DNA from 3 places in the Tardiphaga sp. 20_F10_N6_6 genome. Region 1 is predicted to be linked to each of the others. Evidence: predicted binding sites of a transcription regulator. Region 1 holds the regulator's gene; each other region holds the start of a gene.

What was found. The regulator LexA, encoded in region 1, represses DNA repair genes until DNA is damaged. The targets are predictions, from matches to a motif close to TGTTCNNNNTGTGTTCNG.
Region 2: a site for LexA is predicted at 6,118-6,135, ahead of AB7813_RS14750 (nucleoid-associated protein). Genes of this name have one in related genera too.
Region 3: a site for LexA is predicted at 2,932-2,949, ahead of radA (DNA repair protein RadA). Genes of this name have one in related genera too.

What each region holds. Positions count from the first base shown of each region.
Region 1 is NZ_CP197239.1:589,495-597,448, reverse strand. Features, by position in the region: gene AB7813_RS02720 (Orn/Lys/Arg decarboxylase N-terminal domain-containing protein) at 1-1,102, shown strand, start outside; gene AB7813_RS02715 (GNAT family N-acetyltransferase) at 1,124-1,693, shown strand; gene lexA (transcriptional repressor LexA) at 1,996-2,718, shown strand; gene AB7813_RS02705 (ComEC/Rec2 family competence protein) at 2,737-5,019, opposite strand; gene AB7813_RS02700 (glutamine--tRNA ligase/YqeY domain fusion protein) at 5,122-6,792, opposite strand; gene gltX (glutamate--tRNA ligase) at 6,992-7,954, shown strand, end outside.
Region 2 is NZ_CP197239.1:3,040,461-3,048,414, forward strand. Features, by position in the region: gene AB7813_RS14720 (nSTAND1 domain-containing NTPase) at 1-265, opposite strand, end outside; gene AB7813_RS14725 (hypothetical protein) at 222-1,133, opposite strand; gene AB7813_RS14730 (NlpC/P60 family protein) at 1,368-2,063, opposite strand; gene AB7813_RS14735 (hypothetical protein) at 2,789-4,024, opposite strand; gene AB7813_RS14740 (hypothetical protein) at 4,186-5,091, shown strand; gene AB7813_RS14745 (recombinase family protein) at 5,315-5,923, opposite strand; gene AB7813_RS14750 (nucleoid-associated protein) at 6,272-7,348, shown strand; gene AB7813_RS14755 (GTP pyrophosphokinase) at 7,345-7,954, shown strand, end outside.
Region 3 is NZ_CP197239.1:1,338,642-1,346,595, forward strand. Features, by position in the region: gene AB7813_RS06375 (bifunctional diguanylate cyclase/phosphodiesterase) at 1-1,514, shown strand, start outside; gene AB7813_RS06380 (hypothetical protein) at 1,605-1,958, opposite strand; gene AB7813_RS06385 (hypothetical protein) at 2,235-2,501, opposite strand; gene AB7813_RS06390 (hypothetical protein) at 2,699-2,866, opposite strand; gene radA (DNA repair protein RadA) at 2,975-4,435, shown strand; gene AB7813_RS06400 (CvpA family protein) at 4,674-5,306, shown strand; gene purF (amidophosphoribosyltransferase) at 5,342-6,835, shown strand; gene AB7813_RS06410 (SDR family NAD(P)-dependent oxidoreductase) at 6,999-7,739, shown strand; gene AB7813_RS06415 (hypothetical protein) at 7,913-7,954, shown strand, end outside.

The DNA of each region.
Region 1 (7,954 bases):
GCATCGGCGCTTCAACGAAAGCTTCATGCAGCACGCCTCGACCTCGCCGTTCTATCCGCTGTTCGCATCATTGGATGTCGGCGCGCAGATGATGAAGGGCCGCTCGGGCGAAGTGTTGTGGGACGACACGATCCGCCTCGGCATCGAACTGCGCAAGAAGATGCGCGCTGTGCGCCGCGAATTCGAGGAGAAGGAAACCCGCGCCGAGCGTCGCTGGTTCTTCGAACCCTTCGTGCCCGAGCGCGTCGCGATTCCCGACGCAGCCAGCGAAGGTGCTGTTCACAATGTGCCCTGGGAAAGCATCGGCACTGACCAGCTGGCCACCAATCCGGCTTATTGGCAGCTCGCGCCGGACGCCGCCTGGCATGGCTTCCCCGGCATGGAAGCCGGTTTCACCATGACCGATCCCAACAAGCTGACGGTGCTGACACCCGGCTTCGACCGCACCACCGGCGGCTATGCGGAACACGGCATCCCCGCGCCCGTGGTGGCGCAGTTCCTGCGCGAGAACCGCATCGTGCCGGAGAAAAACGACCTTAACTCGCTGCTCTTCCTGCTGACGCCCGGCGTGGAAGCCAGCAAGGCCGGCACGCTGATATCGGGCCTCGTCGCCTTCAAGAAGCTTCATGACGACAACGCCCTGCTCGAAGACGTCATCCCGGAATTCGCACGGCGCAGGCCCGCGCGTTACGCGGGCATACGCCTGAGGGATCTATGCGGCGACATGCACCGGTTCTTCCGCGAGGCCAATGTGAGCGAACTTCAGACCAGGCAATTCTCCGCTGACCATCTGCCGGAGATTGCCATGTCACCCCATGATGCCGCGCGCTGTCTGGTGCGCAACGACGTCGATTACCTCCCGATCGATGAGATCTTCGGGCGCGTCGCGACGACGCCGTTCGTGGTCTACCCGCCCGGCATCGCCACGATCGTCCCCGGAGAACGGCTCACCGAACGGTCAAAGCCGATGATCGATTATCTCAGGATGTTCGAGACCTGCTTCAACACCTTCCCGGGCTTCGACGTCGAAATCCAGGGCATCTACCGCAAGGTCGACGCCAATGGCCGGATCCGACTTTACACTTACGTGGTCTCCGAATAGGGAGCACGTAAGGAGCCTGATTTGCCAACGGAACTCGAACAGCCGGTCGTCATCCGACCATCACGCGACACCGACGTCGATGCCATGCTGGCGATCTATCGCCGGCACATCCGGCAAGGCGTCGAGGAAGGCGTCAGCGACGCCGACACGCCGCAGCCCGACGATCTCAGAGACCGGCGCAAGAACCTGCGCAGCAAACGGTTCCCGCATCTCGTCGCCACGCAAGGCGGCGAGGTCGTCGGCTACGCCTATGTGGTGCTGTTTCGGAAGCGACCGGCCTATCGCTACACGGTCAAGCATTCGATCTATATCCACCACGGACATGTCGGCCGGGGCATCGGCCGGCTGTTGATGCGCGAGTTGATCGATGTCTGCGCGGCGGCCGGCTTCCGGCAGATCATCGGCTATATCGATGCCGACAACACGGCCTCGCTCGGCTTGCATGAGAGCTTCGGCTTTGCCCGCGTCGGCTTGCTGCCCGGCGTCGCCTATCGCTCCGGCCGCTGGGCCGACACGATCATGGTTCAGCGCTCGCTGGCGACCGGCTCCACGACTCCGCCGCCGCCCATTGGGCGCGTGACGTCCGCGTAGCCCAAGCGACCGCGGAAGCATTTTCCATGTCCGTCGAGGATCGACGACTGGTGAGGAACAGCCTCCTCAAACCTCACTCAACGTGCGTTCTGTTGACGGCAAATTAAGCATTGCAGAACACATATGGAACATATAGTGTTCGTTCATGATTTGTTTCGAGATTCTGTGGCTTTGAGTAGTTTGAGAGTGCCCGAACTCGCGCAACCGATCTTCGAACGATCGTCTCAGGATTGAGACTCACCGTTCGAAGGCCCTTTGAAACGCACGCGGCGGCCGACACCGTCAACTGAGGATGGCTTCAGATGCTCACGCGCAAACAATACGAACTCCTGCGATTCATCGATCAACGGCTGAAGGAAGCCGGCGTCCCGCCGTCCTTCGACGAGATGAAGGATGCGCTCGACCTGCGCTCGAAGTCCGGCATCCATCGTCTGATCACGGCGCTGGAAGAACGCGGCTTCATACGCCGTCTGCCCAACCGCGCCCGTGCCATCGAAGTCATCAAGCTGCCAGAGCTCGGCGCGCCGGTCACCGGCGGCACCGGGCGCCGCGGCTTCACGCCCAGCGTCATCGAAGGCACGCTTGGCAAGGTGCGTTCGGCCGCCAGCATCGCCAGCAACAGCGGCGATGATGACAATGGCCGCACGGTTGCCATCCCGGTCATGGGCCGGATCGCGGCAGGTACGCCGATCGAGGCGCTGCAGACCCGCAGCCACACCATCAGCATGCCCGCCGACATGCTCGGCTCCGGCGAACATTACGCGCTCGAAGTGCGCGGCGATTCCATGCAGGACGCCGGCATTCTCGATGGCGACACGGTGCTGATCCAGCGCAACGAAAGCGCCGACACCGGCGACATCGTGGTGGCCCTGATTGACGACGAGGAAGCCACGTTGAAGCGCTTCCGCCGCCGCGGCGCGTCGATCGCGCTAGAGCCAGCGAACGACGCTTACGAAGTTCGCATCCTGCCGCCTAACCGGGTGCGCATTCAGGGCAAGCTGATCGGCCTGTATCGCCGCTACTGAGATTTGCGCCTCGGCGGATTACTGATCTTCGGGTTGAAGATCGGCTTCCGCCGGCGTCGCATCCACCGGCCGATTTTGTGGCGTACGACTGTTCGGGATCAGATCGTGCTGGGGCTCATCAGGAATGGCGCGCGACCACGGACGGTCCAAGCCCCGTGGCCGGACGGCATCGATGGTAAAGCCGTTCGCAGTTCGGTGCAGGCTCACCGCGCCATTTCGTTGCAAGCGATCCTGATCGATCACCAGCGCCCTGCAATCCCTCGGCGATTGTCGCGCCGTGACGATGAGCGCCGCTTTCTCGCAATCATCTGCGAAGGCATCCGGCTGTAAGACCAGCGCCACCAAAGCCCCATCGGCCAGCGCCGTGATGCACCCGTCGCGGTCGCAGGACACACCGTGGCTGAGGGAGGCATCCGTTGGCAGCCGGGCGTCGGCATCACCGGCAAGCCACTCCTTCGCGAGAAACGCATCCTTGGCGCTGCGCATCATATGCAGGCGCCCCTCCCTGCCCCGTACCGCAACGCTGTGACCGTCACCCGAAATCAGGACATCCGGCTGCTTGACCAGCAACGCCCAGACAATCGAGAGCGCAAGCACACCAAGCCCTGCGAGGCGCAACGGCGTGCGCAGCAATCCCAGCACGATGATGCCGATACTGGCTGATATCAGCGGTCCCGTCCCGAAGGCCGGCATCCGGCCGATGGCGCCGGGCAAGGCTGCCACCCATTGCGTGACGACAATCATCCACTGGATGCCGACATCCATCAGCCGCCAGAACACACCGTCAAAGCCAAACGGCATGGCCACCAAACCGAGAATGCCCGCCGGCATAACCAGTGCCGAGACCACCGGCATCGCCAGGAGATTGGCGACGACGCCATAAGGCGTGACGCGATGGAAATGAAAGGCAGCATAGGGCGTGGTGGCAAGGCCCGCGACCAGCGAAGCCAGTACGAGCATCGCGATCTCGCGTCCGCCCCATAGCGCCACGCGCGCGGTCGCGGAATGATCGGGCGAGGCAAACAGCGCGGGCATGCCTATCTGCACCAATGCGACCAGCCCCAGCGTCGCCGCGAATGACATCTGAAAACTCGGATGCACCAACGCTTCCGGCGAAACGATCAGCACAACCATTGCTGCCACCGCCAGCGTACGGAACGTCACCGCCCGGCGATCGACCATGACAGCGATTAGCACGACGGCCGTCATGAAGAACGAACGCTGCGTGGCGACCTCGGCGCCGGACAGCAGCAGATAGAACAGCGCAGCCAGCAATGCCGCAGCAGCAGCGACTTTCTTGATCGGGAACGTCACCGTCAGCACGGGGATCAGTGCCAGCAGCGCGCGGATCGCAAAGAACACGACGCCGGCGACAACGGCCATGTGATAGCCGGAGATCGACAACACATGACCGAGGCCGGAGATGAACATCGCATCATTGACGTCAGCCGAAATCGCATCGCGGCGGCCCGTGAGCAGCGCCGTGGCAATGGCGCGGCTATCACCCGAGAGCACGGTGCGGATCCGCGCGTCGATGGCGTCGCGTAGCCCCTGCATGGTCGCCGAATAGCGTAGCGCCACACTCGGCTGTATCGGCGGATCGACTGCCTTGATGCCGCCCATCACAAAACCGGACGCGCCGATCCCTTGAAAATACAGATCCCGTCCGAAGTCGTAGCTCCCCGGCCGGAGCGGCGGCAGCGGCGGCTGCAGCCTTGCCTTCAATTCGACGAAGCTGCCGACGGCAGGCGCCATGCCCTTCTTCACCGACAGCCGCACACGGGTGAGCTTCGGTGCGGCGCGCGGGCTGTCCATCGTGGCAACGCGCAGCACGAAGCGATCCGTGCGCTCCCGTTCCTCGTGAGTTTCAACGAAGCCGGTCAGCGCGACGGAATAGAGCGGCTTCGCCAGAACCTCATGAGCCACGCGCGCGGTTTTCATTGCAGCCATCGCAAAGCCGGCCGCGATTGCCGCAATGAGCAAGATCAAGGGAAACCATCGCTGCCGCCGCAGCAAAAACGCAGCCACGCAAAGAAGGCCTGCCGTCGCAGCGGCAACCCAGGCCACCGGCTCATGCTCAGCGGCAAAATACAGCGCGATGCCGGTCCCGAAAGCGATCGGCACCCAAGGCAGCAAGCGACCGGGACCAGCTTCGGCCCACACCCACGTCCAGAGCGTCTCGAAGCCCGACGTTGATGACGTCGGTGACGGGAGAGCGACGCCTGCCGTGGCCGGCGGCGGCCATGTGGTCGCCGTGCCGGATCGGCCCCGCCGCTGTTGCTGATCCCCGCCCCGCGCCATCGAACGCCCGCACGCCAAGCTTGTCCTTCCGAATGCTATCGGAAGGGCAAGCGGCGGCTAGCGGAACGGATGCAGAATACGAAAACTAATCCCTAGGGTTGCTCAAGCGAGCTTGGCGTAGCTGTCGCGCAGACCGACGGTACGGTTGAAGACCAGCTTGCCCGGCGCTGAATCCTTGTCGCGACAGAAATAACCCTGGCGCTCGAACTGCACGACATCGCTTGTGTTGTCGCTCGCCAGCGCTGGCTCAAGCATGGCGCCGGTCAGCTTCTCCAGCGAGTCCGGATTGAGCTGCGATGCGAACTCGGTCGCATTGGGCTGCGGATCGGCGAACAGCTGATTGTAAACGCGCACTTCCGCCTGCACGGCATCTGCAGCGCTCACCCAATGGATCGTCGCCTTGACCTTGCGGCCGTCCGGCGCATTGCCGCCCCGGGTTTCCGGATCATAGGTGCAGCGCAGTTCGACCACCTCGCCGGCAGCGTTCTTGATCACGTCCTTGCAGGTGATGAAATAGCCGTAACGCAAGCGGACCTCGCGGCCCGGCGCCATGCGGAAGAACTTCTTCGGCGGCTCTTCCATGAAGTCGTCATGCTCGATGTAGAGCTCGCGGCCGAATGAAATCTGCCGGTTGCCGAGCGACGCATCATCGGGATGGTTGATGGCTTCGAGCTGCTCGGTCTGTCCTTCCGGGTAGTTCTCGATCACCACCTTCAGCGGCTTCAGCACCGCCATGCGGCGCTGCGCCGTGCGATTCAGTGTCTCGCGCACGGCGAAATCGAACATCGAGATATCGACGGTCGAGTTGGCCTTGGCGACACCGATGCGCTTGACGAATTCGCGCAGTGCTTCGGCAGGAATGCCGCGGCGCTGCAGGCCGGCCAGCGTCGGCATCCGTGGATCGTCCCAGCCGGTGACATGGCCGCCGCGGACAAGTTCGGTCAGCACGCGCTTCGACAGCAGCGTGTAGGTCATGTTGAGGCGCGCGAATTCATACTGATGCGGCCGCGATGGCACCGGCAGATTTTCCAGGCACCAGTCGTAAAGCGGCCGGTGATCCTCGAATTCGAGCGTGCAGATCGAATGCGTCACGTGTTCGATGGCGTCGGATTGGCCGTGCGCGAAGTCGTAGCTCGGATAGATGCTCCAAGCGGTGCCCGTGCGCGGATGGTGCGCATGCAGGATGCGATAGATCACGGGATCGCGCAGGTTGATGTTGCCCGACGACATGTCGATCTTGGCGCGCAGCACGCGGGCGCCGTTCGGGAATTCGCCGGCGCGCATCCGCGCGAACAGATCGAGGTTCTCGTCGACCGGGCGATCGCGGAACGGGCTGTTCTGGCCGGGCTCCGTCAGGGTGCCACGCTTAAAGCGGATTTCTTCCTGCGACTGGTCATCGACATAGGCCTTGCCCGCGCGGATCAGAAGTACCGCCCAGTCATAGAGCTGCTCGAAATAGTCCGAGGCGTAATGCAGGTTGCCCTCGCCCCACTCGAAGCCGAGCCAGCGCACATCGCGCTGGATGGCGTCGATATATTCCTGCTCTTCCTTGGTCGGATTGGTGTCGTCGAAACGCAGGTTGCAGTGACCGCCGAATTCCTCGGCGACGCCGAAATTCAGGCAGATCGACTTGGCATGGCCGAGATGCAGGTAGCCGTTGGGCTCCGGCGGAAAGCGCGTCACCACGCTCTTGTGTTTGCCGGATTGCAGGTCCGCCGCAACGATGTCGCGGATGAAGTCACGGCCTGCGTCGGATACCGATTCGTCTGTCATTTGCTGCCTTTCAAGCTGCGCCCTATGTGCCAAATCCGGAAGGCCGCGCCAAGGCCGGATCAGGGGCCGGGTCCCGCGAAAGGGCCTTTTCCGATGCGGTTCCGGCCCCAAATCCGCGTTTATTCGCCGTGAGACAGCGCCCTGTCGTTGTGATAAACGCCCGCCAACACTCACACCGAACTCGATCGAACCCGCTGATATGACCGCTCCCGTCGTTACCCGTTTCGCCCCCTCGCCGACCGGCTTCCTCCATATCGGCGGTGGACGCACCGCGCTGTTCAACTGGCTCTATGCCAAAAAGACCGGCGGCAAGATGCTGCTGCGGATCGAGGATACGGACCGCGAGCGTTCAACGGATGCCGCGATCGACGCCATTATCGACGGGTTGAAGTGGCTGGGCATCGAATGGGATGGCGACACCGTCTTCCAGTTTGCCCGTGCCGGCCGGCACCGCGAAGTCGCCGAACAGCTGCTCGCCGAGGGCAAGGCGTATTACTGCTATGCCAGCGCCGAGGAACTGCAACAGATGCGCGAGACCGCCCGCGCCGAGGGCAAGTCCAAGCTCTATAACGGACTGTGGCGCGACCGTGATCCGTCGGATCCGCGCCCCGACGTCAAACCGACGATCCGCCTGAAGGCGCCGCTCACCGGCGAGACCGTGATCGAGGATCAGGTACAGGGTCGTGTGGTCTGGCAGAACGAAAATCTCGACGACCTCGTGCTGCTGCGTGGCGACGGCAATCCGACCTATATGCTGGCGGTGGTCGTCGACGACCATGACATGGGCGTGACGCACGTGATCCGCGGTGACGATCATCTGATCAACGCCGCGCGCCAGAAGCAGATCTACGACGCGCTCGGCTGGACCGTGCCCAGCATGTCGCATATTCCGCTGATCCATGGGCCTGATGGTTCGAAACTCTCGAAGCGCCACGGTGCGCTCGGCGTCGAAGCGTATCGCGCGCTGGGCTATGTGCCGGCTGCCCTGCGGAATTACCTGGTACGCCTCGGCTGGAGCCATGGCGATCAGGAAATCTTCTCGACCCAGGAGATGATCGACGCCTTCGACCTGTCGGGGATCGGCCGTTCCGCCGCGCGCTTCGATTTCGCCAAGCTCGAAAATCTCAACGGTCACTACATCCGTCACACCGACGATCAATCC
Region 2 (7,954 bases), 2.5 Mb from region 1:
AAGACGATTTGCCAGTTCCGCTTCTACCGTGAAGTAACAAGACTTTATTTGTCGCGAGACCGATTAGCGCGCAGCAATTCTGAATATCAGCGTCTCTCTCCCCGAAAAGAGGCGCGTCCGAGTACTGAAAATAGTTGAGCCCTTTGTATGGCTCGGCTGGCCAATCTCGTGACTTTGGCTGGTCACTCAATCGGTGAAGTTCGGATGGAGGCACAAGCACGTCAAACCCCCGCTTTGTCATGCAACCGAAAATCGGGAGATGCATAACAAGTATAAAAGAGATTCATCGGGAAGAATTCATGCGTGGCCTTAAGGGCAGCCATTGCTTCCTGCACGGATGCACTTTCCAGACACAGCATTTTCATAAAAGCAGCACCGTATCGTGCTGCGAAAGTATTGGAGACTTCCGCCTCACTCCCAATAAAGCCGTAGAAGCCGTGACTAGACGTAACGCTTAGGAAGCTACTACCGAGATCCCCTGCTCCGCTGCGGCAACCATTGAGAAAACAGATGGTGCGCGAGTTCGTATTAGAACGCTTCCGAAAACTTGCTGAGAAGCTGTTTGCGTCCATTCGAAACTTGGCATCTTCGGTGCCATTTTCTAGATAGATGCTCTTACCATCGGAATGCCCAAAAACATATATGATGCTATCTACGTCTTGGCATTCTCGCCAATTTTTTCGACAAGAATGCCAGTCGGTAAAATTTCCAACCTTTAGGTTCAGCAGCGCTTCAATTTGCGCTTGCTCATTTTTTCCAAGGAGATTCTTCGCCGCGGAGAAATTTTCCGCGTGTAGAGCATGCAGTATAAACGAACTCTCGCTAACCTTTTTATTCGAGGGCGCTAGAAACGACGTCCGACTGTAGCTCACGTTGAGATCAAAGAGGTTCACCCAGAAATCATCAAAATCCGATGCGTCACCTGAGTATTGAAACTCACCATCCGCCTGACCGCGGTACAAGAATCCCCATGGAACGTGCAGTGGCGTTCCTGACACGACAATACTCAAAGGAACACTTGATCGTATCTGCTTAACTAACTCACGCGCAGCTTCCGCTGAAGATCTATCGCCACTCGTAGGTTGAAGAATCGACTCCGCGAGCGATTCACCCGCGGATGCAAGTCGATTCATGAACGCTCGGTAGTCAGGAGCTTCAAGAGTAACCTCGCATTGGCGGTGGTACGCACTAATGTCGTTTAGAACAGCACGAACGCTCTCGGAGGCCTCCGCGACTAACGTTCCACTTACACAGTATGGTTGGAGATCGCTCGTCGGATCACCCCAGACAAGTTTATACTCGTCACCGGATTCCGGGGATATGCTAAGACGATATCTTCCCACTTCCGAGCCCTCAGCCAGACTGGTCTATACTTCGCGACCCGCAGCGCGAGCGCCCGCGATTGTCTTAGGCAGCACATTTTGGGTCAGCGGCACCTCAGAAGGCCAGCGAAACGCAGTGAACTCTGCTCTGGGGTAAGTCGCGATAGAAACCGCGTCGTCCTGATTTCCGCTTAGCAAGAATACTTTCTTGTCGTTGGCCCCAACGACGAAGCCGACGTGCCCCTGCCAGCTAGATCCTCCTCTGCGCTTGGTAGCAACGCAGCCGAAGGCGGGAGCCTGAATTCCGACTCCCCATCGCTCATAAGATCGGGCCGCGAGCGATAGCGAAGGCCTAATGCCTGCTCTTTTTAACTGGGCGCCAACAAAAGCTGCGCACCAAGCCACCGCGTCTTCTTTCACCCCCGAAAATCCGGCGTCTACGAAGTAGGATATGACTCTTGGATTGTTGCTTTCTCCGACCCCCTCTAGAGTGCCGAGGTCGGCCCTCGCGAGCACGATCCAATTGGGCACTCTCGGCTCAGCTACCAGCGGGGGATCCTTATCCCGGCTCAGTGCGGCAATCGTTAGAGGGCCCGCTATGCCATCCGGCACAAGGCCATTCGCTCGCTGGAACGAAACTACCGCCGCGATGGTCTCGGCGCCTACGTCTCCGTCGGCTCCTCGGACGCCAATGTCATAGCCCCGCTCGATCAGTCGCTCCTGTATCTGCGACGGCTCCATTTGGCACCCCACGCGCTACAACCTGTGCTAGAATTATATGGCCCGGGTCGAGAGTCAAGTGGGAGCGGATATGGCCCGACAATTGGTCTTGCCGCCGAGGCGCGCCGCGGGAGTGCCGCATCAATGAGAGTCCTTAAGGCTTCAACACGCTACCGGTACCATTGTGGCGTGGTGCTTTGCTAAGCTCAAATACCGCTCCCGCCCCTAGCCCCGTTGCGGAGGTTCTTATTACCAGCCGCAGACAAGAGGCTTCGGCTCGGCTGTCATGCGTCCGCTACGGTCAAGGATGAGTTTCACAATATTCGTTTGGGCTGACTTCACGCCCACACCGACAACTAAAGTTTGACCCAAACGGGCTATGCCTCGCCGACTCGATTTTGCTAGTGAACATCACATTTCGCAGTCGGGTCGCAGTTGTCGATTGCCTCTTGGGCCTCGACCCAATGGACATCTGGGCTATGAGTTTAAAGTCATCACGTTGAAGAGTTGCTACTCTCGGGTCAAAATGGGCGACGGGACATCGCATAAAATGGCGCTCAAACAAACTGCCGTCTGCCTTGAGATATCTCCTGATGACAGTCTGAGCCAAAACGTTCACAGTATTTTCTGCAGGTCGACCGTAAGATTGCGTGGTCAGCCGGCGCCTGAAATACGATAGCAGGGCTGCGGTGGAGATCAGAAGAAGGTGCTCACAATCTATAGCGGACCCGAGGACCGGCAGCGGCCTATGGTGTGATGGGTAATTCGAAATCCGATAAATATCTAAAAATTGGCTGTTCAGATGTTCTCGCAGCCTCGATCAGCTTTTCTACCAGTCGCAAAACGATGCGCTGAGCCGTCTCCTCGGTCGGAAATGTGATGACCGATTCTACAGGCTCAATGTCGTCGCCTTCAGATCGAGCGGCGGGCTCAAAGTAAGCGTAAAACTGCGCCTTGACGTGCTTACCTTCTTTACGGAGGCTGAGTGAGATACCGATTTTCAATGACAACCGTCGGCTGATGGATGCAGGCGAACGGATACCGCAACTACTTTCGAAATACACATCACCACCCATGACATAGGGCCACATTTTCTTGGGTAGCTGTCTTGGTTTCGACGCTTTCGGCATCACGTTAAGATCGCCTCGGAGCTTCTTGATATCAAAGACCGGATTGATCCAGAGCCGACGTGTCGATTTTTTTGGCATTATTTTGGTGTTTGAATGCCGCATCCATTCCATGAGCACTTCGGTGTTTGAATACATCAGCTTAATAATATCCGCTCCCCGGCGGACGCTTTGATCGCTTTGGTTTTTCTTAAATCCACTTGCGTGAGGCATCCCGAGAATCTGCGAAAGAAGGAAAATTGCAGCGCTCTTGTCATCACCGCGAAGATTGAGCTTTGTGTAGATGCCCACCCCGATATCCTCCATGTAACTGCACAAAAGCCGAGCCAGTGGTGCTTTCATCTGATCTAACCGCGACAGGGTCGAATGAATTCTGTCGTAGCTAAGCAAGGCTACAGGCCTATCTTTTTCCTGTTCAGCTTCCAGACGCCTTCTGGTCCGGTCATCTGGTAGGAATCTGTAAACGTAAACGAAGCCACGGTCCGGCTTCACCATACGCAAGTAGTCCTCCAATTGACTTGTGTTGTGCTTGGAGTGCGCTCCATCAAACTCCTTCACTTCAAACGCAATATCGACATGCTTACCCGTGACCAATGCGAGATCGGCCCGCCGCTCCCCCTTTAGCCCCATGAACGGATACTCCCGCTCGATGGAACACTCACCAGCCTTGATTATTGAGGCTTTCCGCCTCCAAAAACCTGCACGCTTAGATCTTTGAGGAGCACGATGTGCCTCAATGAGAGCGGCGAAGCTCTGGGGCTCGTGCCGCGCCAACTCGAGCAGCAGGATAGCTAAGAAACGGCCATGCTTGCCCTTATCGAAATATCCAGTAATCGAATGATAGAAGCTCGACATTTATCGACGGCTCTCGCGTTCGGTTTCAATGACCCGCGTCACACCCCATTATATGACGAGACAACGCCCAAGGCATCTGACTTTTTACCAATCAATCACAATCGCTATACAAATCATTCGCAAACTCGCGGGTGAATCGAAAGCTGGGAGAGGTATCAAGAATGCCGAAGACGCCAGAGATCATATCCATCAACTTACCAAGACTTTACGAGCGAGATATCGATGTGCTTTTGCAGGAGGAACTGCTATTCAACGACCGCGTCTGCGACCTCTTTTCTCGAGCTATAGGCGTTTCTTCAACGATATCGATCAACGAATGCCTGCTTTCTGTCATCGATGAGACCGGCGAAACCGATTTGTTGGCACGATTTAGTGTTGATGGTGCGTCTGGCGTTCTGTTGATTGAGAACAAGATCGATGCGGTATTTCAACCGCGACAGCCCGAACGGTACAAGGAACGTGCTGAAGCATTCTTGAGCGACGGGAGATTGGTTTTCTGCATTCTTATCTCCCCGGCGAAGTATTCCGAGGTGAACGCCGCAGCAAAATTGTTCGACATCGTCGTTACATACGAAGATGTTGCTCTTGCAATTGGCGACTTGGGAACGGCTCGTGCACAGCACCGCGCCTCGCTCTTGTTGCGCGCGGTTCAGCAAGGAAGGAAACCTTCGTTCGCTATCCCTGCGCCCGAGGTCACGAACTTGTGGCAGCGCGTTTATCGAACAGCGACTGCCGAATTCCCACAATTGATGATGAAGAAGCCCGATGATAAGGGCAGCGATTCGTGGTGGCTTATATTCAAAGGCGACTTACCAAAATTCACGACAATCGACTGGAAAGTAAAGAACGGTTTTGTGGACCTGTCCTATTGGCGTGGAGCGACAAATAGACCAACAGAGTTATCTGCGGCTCCGACAGGAGCTCGCTTTCTCGTCATTGGAACAACAACAGTGTTTCGGGTCGAAGTTTCAAAGCCGCCAGAGCTTTGGTCAACCGTGTCGGACGAACAGATACGCGAATCGCTCGGAGTCGCCGCCCGGCTACTAGACTTCCATAGGTCGCAGTAGTGTTCGAGCGATCCGAAGCCTTTCGCGAATTGACCGCGCGTCCGTATAGGCAACACAGCCCACACTTTTAGCCGCTGCGAACGCGCAAAAATGGAACACTCCCTTCGATTTCCGAGTGGAATGGTATTGGTTCGCCTCGGTTGGAGGCCGTACGCTATGGCGCATCAGCGACGTTAAATGTGGTATTGGGTAATCCGGGAGCCGGGGATTCGAAATCTGCGGCTCAACGCGCTTGAATTGTCGTTGTCTTTACCACACGCTGGACGACGGACACTCCAACGCCAAGCGTCCTCGCAATCTTCTGAATACCGAGACCGCTGCCACGCATTCGCCTGATCGCGTTTTCAATTTCGGTTCCGACCGTTGGGCGTCCCAGCACTTTGCCTTCGGCTCTTGCTCGGGATAGCCCTGCCACAACGCGTTCACGAATGATGGCACGCTCAAACTCGGCAAATACGCCCATCATCTGAAACATCGCCCGTCCGGCAGGCGTACTGGTGTCGAGCCCCTGCTGGTGAAGGTATAGGTCGCAGCCCTTAGCGTGCAGCTCTCCGAGGAACGACAAGAGATCGGTGAGGGATCGACCCAAGCGGTCGACCGACCACGCCGCGACCAAATCGACTTCCCGACGCGTGACCGCCTTAAGTAACTTGTCGAATGCGGGACGGTCCTTGCGGCCTTTGGCTCCAGATATGCCAGTGTCGGCGAACGTCCCGACTACTCGCCAACTTGCCCGGTCGGCGACGGCCGTCAGTTCGCGCAATTGATTGTCGGTTCGTTGGTCCTGCGTCGATACCCGTAAATAAAGGGCAACTCGCTTGTGCCGCAGCATCCGCCAGCCACCTCCTCGCGACTATACGGATAATACATGTTTTTCGCATGGCCACAAGATGCTGAAAATACTGATGTTTTTCAATCCCCAATGCACCATTTTCTGGCAGGGTTTTCGGTACGGCCCATTGAGTGGGGATATGGCTCGCAAGCACCAATGGCCCGACGAGGCCTCAACCTCCTGAACCGTTGCATTGTTCTCTTTTTGTTCTTACATTGGATTCGGATCGAACACTCAGCTCATCCCAGCCTTATGCGGTCAACATATACGACTTAAGAGTGCTATCGACCCACTTTGCGCCTGTGAAGCAATCTGCATAAGTTCCCGGATATTATTTGGGGGGGAACGATGATCTTCGAAAACATCTCGGTTGAGAGAATAATTCTGCACGAGGTTTTCAAACGAAAGGACGACAAGTTACTGGTGCCGCCGCGCTACGGCGGCCATATGATTTCGCTGCCGCAAGAAGCGCTCGACGATTTCAGTGGTCGGGTCATCGAAGCCCTCGGCAACAATTCCAAGAGCATGGAAATGACCATCTCCAACACCAACGTTGGCAGTGTTCCCCATATTGCAACTGATTTGATCAAGGCACGCGACGACAAGTTCATCACGCTTTCGCAGACGATAGCGGACGAACTTGCAAAAACTCAGATATCGCGCACTCTGCCCGGTGGAATCGTTGTTGTTTTCTCGGGGCAAATCGGAAGCCCAAGTCGAAAATATCTCGGCATCATAAAAGCAGAAACTCAATCGGGGTTTCTGCGTGAGGTTAGCAGAAGTGGGATGGATGCTGCTTACCTGAAAGATCTATTCCTAACGCCAGCTGCGAAGCTTTATAAGATTGGTGTCTTCGTTGCTCCGCCTTCTGGTATCAGCGAATTTCCCAACGGGTGGCAGGCCTTTGTATTTGACAGCCATATGAGCAGCGCAAAGCGAGACGGTGCAGCTCAATACTTCTACGAAGCATTTTTAGGCTGCGTGATTCCCAAGAACAGTTCTTTTCTAACGAAGGAATTCTTCGAGCACACGAAAGAATTCGTGAAAGGACTCAGCATCCCGCGCGAAGAGCGCGCGGATCTACTTACAGGGCTTTATACGTATTTGAAAGTTGATCAGACACCAACGATTAGCGTTAGCTCTTTCGCCAAGACTTATCTACCCGCGAACACGGTGGACGATTTTTCGCACTATATGAAGCAGAAAAAGTTTCCGTCCGGTACCGTTCAGAAAGACACATCCGACTTGAAAGGGGTGCTGCGGTTAAGAAAAATGGTCTTCTCGAACAGCATCAAATTTACCGCTCCACCGGAGGCCTTTAAAGACATGGTAACCGTTGAAACCATTAATGGTGAAGGAAGTGATGGATCGCCGCAGGAATGGACGCGCATTACAATTCGCGATCACATCCGTGAAGATCAATGACTGAAGATGAGTTTATCCAAAGATGGCACGCCGAACGCCCTGCGTACGAGCAGTGGGGGCAATACGTTGCAGACCGTCTCATAAAAGCGCTTGAGGCCATCGTAGCTCCCGTAACAACCGATGTGTTTGTACGCATCCCCATTTTACCTCGGGTCAAAACCACCGGCTCCTTTCTGACGAAGGCCTTTTACAATCCAAACAAAACATATGACGACCCGTTTCAGCAAATCACAGATAAGGTCGGCGTTCGGCTAGTTGTGCTTCTCGCAAGCCAGATATCCAAGGTTACCTCGGCCATCGAACAGTGCGACGCATGGAACTACTCTAAAGATCGCGACTACGAGTCCGAAGTCGCCGCTCGGCCATCGGCTTTTGAGTATCAATCAGTCCACTACGTTGTCCGTAACAAGACGCCTATGCGTATCGCCAATATCGATATTCCAGAATCACTGCCTTGCGAAATTCAAATCCGGACACTGATGCAACATGCTCACAGCGAGCTGACGCACGACACGATTTACAAGCCTAGCGTGGAAAAAACGCCAGAGATGGAACGAGCCGTGTCAAAAGCAATGGCTTTAATCGAGGCGACCAACGACTATTTTG
Region 3 (7,954 bases), 750 kb from region 1:
CCATCAGGAAAAAGATAGCTGAATTGGGCCAGCACTCGACCGATTCAAGCTCGGCCAGGGTCGATGAATTTGCGGATGGGCGATTGATGCTCGTCACCCGACAGCCGATGAAGGACGGCGGTTGGGTTGCAACGCACGAAGACATCACCGAACGGCGGCGCGCAGAGGCCGAGATCGTTCACCTGGCGCGTCACGATGCGCTCACGGGACTTGCCAACCGAACACTGTTTACCGAGAAACTTGAGGAGGCGAGCCAGCGTCTTAGCCGCCATGACGATGGCTTTGCCGTGGTCATGCTCGACCTCGATAGATTCAAGACCGTTAACGACACGCTGGGACATCCCGCTGGGGATCGTTTGCTTGTTGAGTTCGCACAACGACTGAAATCGTCGACTCGCGAAACCGATGTGGTGGCCCGCCTTGGCGGTGACGAGTTTGCGATCATCCAGGACGGCGGCCCCAATCCGCAGGAGGGTGCAATCGTGCTTGCCCTCAGGATCATCGATGCCATTGCTCAGCCATTTGATCTCAACGGCCACCAGGCCAGCATCGGGATCAGCATTGGAATTGCCCTCGCTCCGGAACAGGGCGTCGATCCCGAGGACCTGTTGAGAAAAGCAGATCTCGCGCTCTACGACGCCAAGACGGGCGGGCGAAACGATTTCCGCCTGTTCCAGTCCGAAATGATTGAGGCTGCCCACTCGCAGAAGATATTGGCAAACGAACTGCGGGACGCGATCGCGCGAAATGAATTCGAAGTGCACTATCAGCCGGTGGTTGACGCCAAGACACGGCAGATCCGCGGCGCCGAGGCGCTGGTCCGCTGGCGGCATCCGTCGAAAGGGCTCGTTGCTCCCGATCAATTTATTCCGCTCGCGGAAGCGACGGGGCTGATCCTTCCTCTTGGCGAGTGGATCCTGCACCAGGCTTGCACGGATGCAGCGTCGTGGCCGGCTCACCTCAAGATCATGGTCAACATCTCTGCGGTTCAAGTCAGTAAGGGAAAGCTGCTCGACGTCATGCTGGATACTCTGATGGAGACGGGTCTTTCGCCTGAACGGCTGGAGTTGGAAATTACGGAGACGGCTCTTCTTGAGAACGCGACGGCGCATCTGGGGACGATACGGCAGCTGAAGAATCTCGGCATCTCCATAGCGCTCGATGATTTTGGCACTGGTTATTCAACGGCGAGTTATTTGACCAATTTCCCGTTCGACAGGATCAAGATCGACAAATCCTTCGCACAAGGCGCTCCCAATCGCCGCGATTGCGCAGCGGTAGTGTCCTCGGTGCTTGCGCTGGCCCGTGGTCTTGGCATCGCAACGACGGCCGAGGGTGTCGAGACCGAAGAGCAATTTGAATATCTGCAGGCTGCAGGCGTGGACCTCGTCCAGGGCTTTCTGTTCGGTCGGCCCGTCCCGCTCTCCGAATTCGACCTCGATGCCGCAGTTTCATTTGGAAATGGTGCTGCTGACGGCGAGTTGTGCGGAGAGGTCATCACCGCAGGGAGATGACCGCCGCCGCCACCGGTGGCCTCCCCCAAACGCAAATCGGCCACCCTGAGGCGGCCGATCGCAGTCCTGAAAATCTGAGCTATCCGCGGCTTAGTAACCGTAGCTTGAGCCGAAGCTGAAGCCGCGATTGCAGGTCGAGCAGCCCTGCTGCACCGGTGCGTAATAGACCTGCGCCGGAGCGACCATCTGGACACGCTGCTGCGTGGCGTATTGCGCCGGAATGCGCTCGTAATCGACGCGCGCAGGCGCGACCATCACGGTCTTCGGCACCATCACCGTCTCGTACTGCGCTGGCGTGCGGCGCGCGACGGTGCGACCGGGAGCGACCATCACCGTCTCTTCGACCGTGCGATACTGCGGCGGCACCACCTGCTGCTGAAAGCAGGTCTGGCACGGCGGTGGTGTGTAGCAGTTATAGCAACCTGCCGAGGCAACACCGGGCATCGCCATTCCGGCGACAGTGGCGAACATCGCAGCAGCAATCAATTTCTTCATGATGAGACCCCGTGGCGAGCTTGTTTGAAATGAGTTCGTATCGCTCTGATGGGCGACACTCAGCCAAGCACCACCACCGGTCAACGCGGTCCTGATATTTACCTTGATGAACGTGCTTAAGATTTGATGACGGCAACATATGAGGATGCCAAGGCAGACACAGCTGCACTGCGCCTGGATTCACCGCAGAGCCCGACGTGAGATCAATCGGCCTCAGCAGCCAACCTAATAACCGTCGCGGGGCAGCCCGAAGAGTTGCTCGAACACACTCGGTTGGCGAACCACCCATTGGCCCGGTTCGCCCGTTCTCAGATCCCGCACATAACGCGGCGGCGCTTCCACATAGTAAAGCGGCGGCGGCGCGCGAATGCCGGTATCCATCGTGATGGGATAGCGCGCGGTGCCGGCGCGATAGCGCGCATCACGGTAGTCAGAGGCAAGTACCGGCGTCGCCAGCGTCGCTGCACCCAGCACGATTATCAAAACACGCACGGCACACCTCACGCTGACGTCACTGCGGTGAGGCTATCGGGCGGAGGTTAATGAAGGATTCGTCGCATGGCAGTTCCACGCGAGCTCCTGCGCGGAACAAATTGGACTCGCGAAGCGCTGGACTGCGGCTCAGCTGGTTGGTCGAGCAGCCTCGATCGCTCACCACTGCTTGCATCTGGATTCTGCTCGCGGCGCGTCTACCGAGCGTAAGCAATCGCCAAGCTGAAGAAGGACCACTGCAGAGGCTGCACCTCCGGCATCGCCGCGGCAAAGGCGATCCAGGCCGACATTGCCGACCAGTTCTCGCGCGTCGGAATTTTGGCAACCGAATAGACCTTGCCCATGTGCCGGTCGATGCGTCCCACCCGGCGAAGCTGGCAAACCCTTCGAGAAGAAACTTGCAAATGCCCCGTTCAACCGCGTAGACCAAGAGAACAAACCAAAAACACCTACAGACGCGATTCCTTCCGCCAATGGCCAAGAACCTCCTCTCCTTCGTCTGCCAGAATTGCGGTGCCGCCTATAACAAGTGGCAGGGCAAGTGCGACGCCTGCGGCGAGTGGAATTCGCTGGCCGAGGAGGACACCACCGGCGTCACCACGATTCCGGTCAGCGCGCGCTCCAAGCGCAAGGGGCGCACCTTCAATCTCGAAAGCCTGACCGGCCAGAGCAACGATGCGCCGCGCATTGCCTCGGGGATGGGCGAACTCGACCGCGTCACCGGCGGCGGTTTCGTGCGCGGCTCGGTGCTCTTGATCGGCGGCGATCCCGGCATCGGCAAATCGACGCTGCTGACCCAGGCCACCAGCCTGATGGCGCGGGCCGGCCACCGCGTGGTCTACATCTCCGGCGAAGAAGCCGTGGCACAGGTGCGGCTGCGCGCGTCGCGGTTGGGCCTTGCAGACGCCTCGGTGCAGCTCGCGTCCGAGACCTCGGTCGAGGATATCATCGCCACGCTGTCCGAAGGCACGGTGCCGCGGCTGATCGTGATCGACTCGATCCAGACCATGTGGACCGACACCGTGGAATCCGCGCCGGGCACAGTGACTCAGGTCCGCGCCTCGGCGCAGGCGCTCATTCGCTTTGCCAAGAAATCCGGCGCCACCATCATCCTGGTCGGCCATGTCACCAAGGACGGCCAGATCGCCGGGCCCCGTGTGGTCGAGCATATGGTCGATGCCGTGATGTCCTTCGAGGGCGAAGGCTCGCAGCAGTTCCGCATCCTGCGCGCGGTGAAGAACCGCTTCGGCCCGACCGACGAGATCGGCGTGTTCGAGATGACCGGGCTTGGCCTGCGCGAGGTCTCCAACCCGTCCGAACTGTTCCTGTCCGATCGCGATCTCGGCTCGCCGGGCACCGCCGTCTTCGCCGGCATGGAGGGCACCCGCCCGGTGCTGGTGGAACTGCAGGCTCTGGTTGCGCCGACGACTTTGGGCACGCCGCGCCGCGCCGTGGTGGGTTGGGATTCCTCCCGGCTGTCCATGGTGCTGGCCGTGCTGGAGGCCCATTGCGGGGTCAAGCTGTCGGGCTACGACGTCTATTTCAACGTCGCCGGCGGATTGCGCATCAACGAGCCGGCCGCCGACATGGCCGCGGCCGCAGCCCTGGTCTCTTCGCTGTGCAATGCGCCGCTGCCCACCGACGCGGTCTATTTCGGCGAAATCTCGCTGTCCGGCGCGGTGCGCCCGGTGGCGCAGACCTCGGCGCGGCTGAAAGAGGCGGCAAAACTCGGCTTCGGCCGCGCAGTGCTGCCGGAATCGGCGCGCGGCGATCCCGGCGGCGATGCCGGACTGTCGCTGAATACCATCGGCGGCCTGACCTCGCTGGTCGCCGATATCGCTGCGCGCGGCGTCAAACCCACGCGCGACAACAGCAAAAGCACAGATGCCGAGAAAAATACCGTACCGGCGCGATTCAAGCGCCAGGACGGCTGACAGCGACGTGACCTGCGCTGCCGCGGCCGCTATAGAATGCGCGCGCGACAGACTGCGCAGATGTGCAACACGCTCCGTTAAGGCACTCTGCCGAAAGCGGAACAATGGTGTGATCTGGTGTGCTCTTGCGGCCGATAGCGGTTTTCCGGCCTTGCGAGACGTGCCATATCACCGTCACCTGAAGCGGCCGCCTGTGCCGATTCGCGGTTTCTGATTCACGAGCGGACCTGACCAGCCGATGCCGATCACGATTCTCGACCTTGTCCTGCTCGGCGTCATGCTGATCTCCGGCCTGCTGGCCATGGTCCGCGGCTTCATGCGCGAGATCCTGTCGATCGCGGCCTGGGGCGCGGCGGCGCTGGTCACCCTGTTTGCTTTCCAGAAGCTGCTCCCGACCGCTAAAACTTATTTCAACAACGATACCGTCGCCAGCATCGTGGTGGTGGCCGGCGTGTTCATCGGCACGCTGATCGTGGTCTCGATCATCACCGTCCGCATCTCCGACATGATCCTGGATTCGCGCATCGGTGCGCTGGACCGCACGCTCGGCTTCCTGTTCGGCCTCGCCCGCGGCCTCCTGATCGTGGTCGTCGCCTTCCTGTTCTTCTCATGGCTGGTCCCGGACAAGCAGCGTCCGGACTGGGTCACGGGTGCCAAATCGCGCGTCGTTCTGCAGGGAACCGGCGATTGGCTGATGGCACTCTTGCCGGATGACCCTGAAAACACCATCTTGAAGAGGTTCAAGAAAAACAAACCCGATGAGGATACGACCGACGCCGAGCCCGCAGCGCCCGGCGCCGCGGATGGCTATTCCAAACCTGCCCGCGACAGCCTGAAAAAGCTGATCGATGGCAAACCGGCGGGACGCTAGGCGTTCTTAGTTTCTCGCGACACCTGAAAGGCGCGATGGATCCGATGCAGAGCCCTTCCGACGACGCGAGCACCACCATGCGAAATCCCGATCTAGACGGCGACATGCTCCGCGAAAAATGCGGTGTATTTGGTATCTACGGCCATCCCGATGCGGCGGCGATCACCGCGCTCGGTCTCCACGCCCTCCAGCATCGCGGCCAGGAAGCGGCCGGCATCGTCGCCTTCGACGGCAAGCGCTTCCATTCCGAACGTCGCCTCGGCCTCGTCGGCGACACCTTCTCCCGCCGCGAAGTGATCGAGCGCCTGCCCGGCACCGCCGCTGTCGGCCACACCCGCTACTCCACCACGGGCGAAACCATTCTCCGCAACGTCCAGCCGCTATTCGCCGAACTCAATGCCGGCGGTTTTGCAGTGGCCCATAACGGCAACCTCACCAACGGTCTGACCCTGCGCCGCGAGCTCGTGAAGAACGGCGCGATGATGCAGTCGACCACCGACACCGAGGTCATCCTGCACCTCGTCGCGCATTCCAAGCGCAACCGTTTCATCGACCGCTATATTGAAGCACTCCGTGCCATCGAAGGCGCCTATGCGCTGGTGTCGCTGACCAACAAGAAGCTGGTCGGCGCCCGCGATCCGCTCGGCATCCGTCCGCTGGTGCTGGGTGAACTTGACGGCTCGCCGATCCTCGCATCCGAGACCTGCGCGCTCGATATCATCGGCGCCAAGTACATCCGCGACATCGAGCCTGGCGAAGTCATCGTGTTCGACGAGAACGGCGCGCAGAGCCACAAGCCGTTCGCACCGCAAGCGCCGCGCCCCTGCATCTTCGAATATATCTACTTCGCGCGCCCCGACTCGATCGTCGGCGGCCGCTCGGTCTACGACACCCGCAAGGCGATGGGCGAACAGCTCGCCCGCGAGACCCATGTGGAAGCCGACGTGATCGTGCCGGTGCCGGACTCCGGCGTGCCTGCCGCGATCGGCTACTCCCGCGCTTCGGGCGTGCCGTTCGAACTCGGCATCATCCGTAATCACTATGTCGGCCGCACCTTCATCCAGCCGACCCAGAGCGTGCGCGAACTCGGCGTGCGCATGAAACATTCGGCCAACCGCGCCGCCATCGAAGGCAAGCGCATTGTGCTGATCGACGACAGTCTGGTGCGCGGCACCACGTCGAAGAAGATCGTCAAGATGATGCGCGACGCCGGCGCCAGGGAAGTCCACTTCCGCATCGCGTCGCCGCCGATCACCCATCCGGACTATTACGGCATCGACACGCCGGACCGCGCCGGCCTGCTCGCCGCCACGCACACGCTGGAAGAAATGCGCGACCTGATCGGCGCGGACTCGCTGGCCTTCGTCTCGGTCGACGGCATCTACCGCGCCATGGGCGAACCCGGCCGCGATCCTGCCCATCCGAAATTCGCCGATCACTGCTTCACCGGCGACTACCCGACCCCGCTCACCGACATGAGCGAGATCGACGCTCCGCGGCAGCTCTCGCTGCTGGCTGAGGCGAGCTGATCGCAGTCTTATCGGGTGTCATCCCCGCGAAAGCGGGGATCCATAGCCACGATCTAATTTGTTTGGCTCTGGATTAGACACAACCACCTTTCCGCATCATAACCCTCCCGTGTATGGATCCCCGCCTTCGCGGGGATGACGCCTGAGATTTATGAGCCGCGCCATGACCAAACCTCTCGCCTCCCGCATCGCCCTCGTCACCGGCGCCTCGCGCGGCATCGGCTATGCCACTGCGCTGGCGCTGGCCAAGGCCGGCGCGCACATCGTCGCCGTGGCGCGCACCCAGGGTGGCCTTGAAGAACTCGATGACGCGATCCGTGCCGAGGGCGGCAGCGCCACGCTGGTGCCGCTGAACATCACCGATCTCGACGGCCTGTCGCGCCTCGGCGCCGCTTTGCATGAGCGCCACGGCAAGCTCGACATTCTCGTCGGCAATGCCGGCGTCGCAGGCCCCTCGTCGCCGCTCGGCCATATCGAGCTGAAGGCCTGGAATGACACCATGGCCGCGAACCTCACCGCGAACTTCCAGCTCATTCGCTGCATGGAGCCGCTGCTGCAGCAGTCCGATGCCGGGCGCGCGGTGTTCCTCACATCCGGCACCGCCAGCAAGGCTTCCGCCTATCGCGGCCCCTATGCCGTCTCCAAGGCTGCGCTGGAAACGCTGGTGCGCGTCTGGGCCAATGAAACCGCGACCACGAATATCCGCGTCAACCTGTTCAATCCCGGTCCCGTGCGCACGCATATGCGCGCCATTGTGATGCCCGGCGAGGATCCCGAGACGCTCGACACGCCGGCGCAAGTTGCCGAGACCATCGTGCCGCTCTGCCTGCCGTCATGGACGGAGACGGGCAAGTTCGTTGATTACAAGACCGGCAAGGTGATGGGCTTTCATCCGCCGGCGTAAGCACCGTAGGGCGAGTTAGCGAAGCGTAACCCGCCGACTCATCATGTGGGCGGCGGATTACGCCTACGGCTAATCCGCCCTACGCACCGCGCCGCAAGATTGACTCTGCATCACGACGGTACTTCACTCCCTCCCAAGCGGGACAACCCGCACCGACAATCAGGGAGGTCGTCATGGCGTCGCCAACTCATCGCGCGCGGTCACTGCGTGCACTT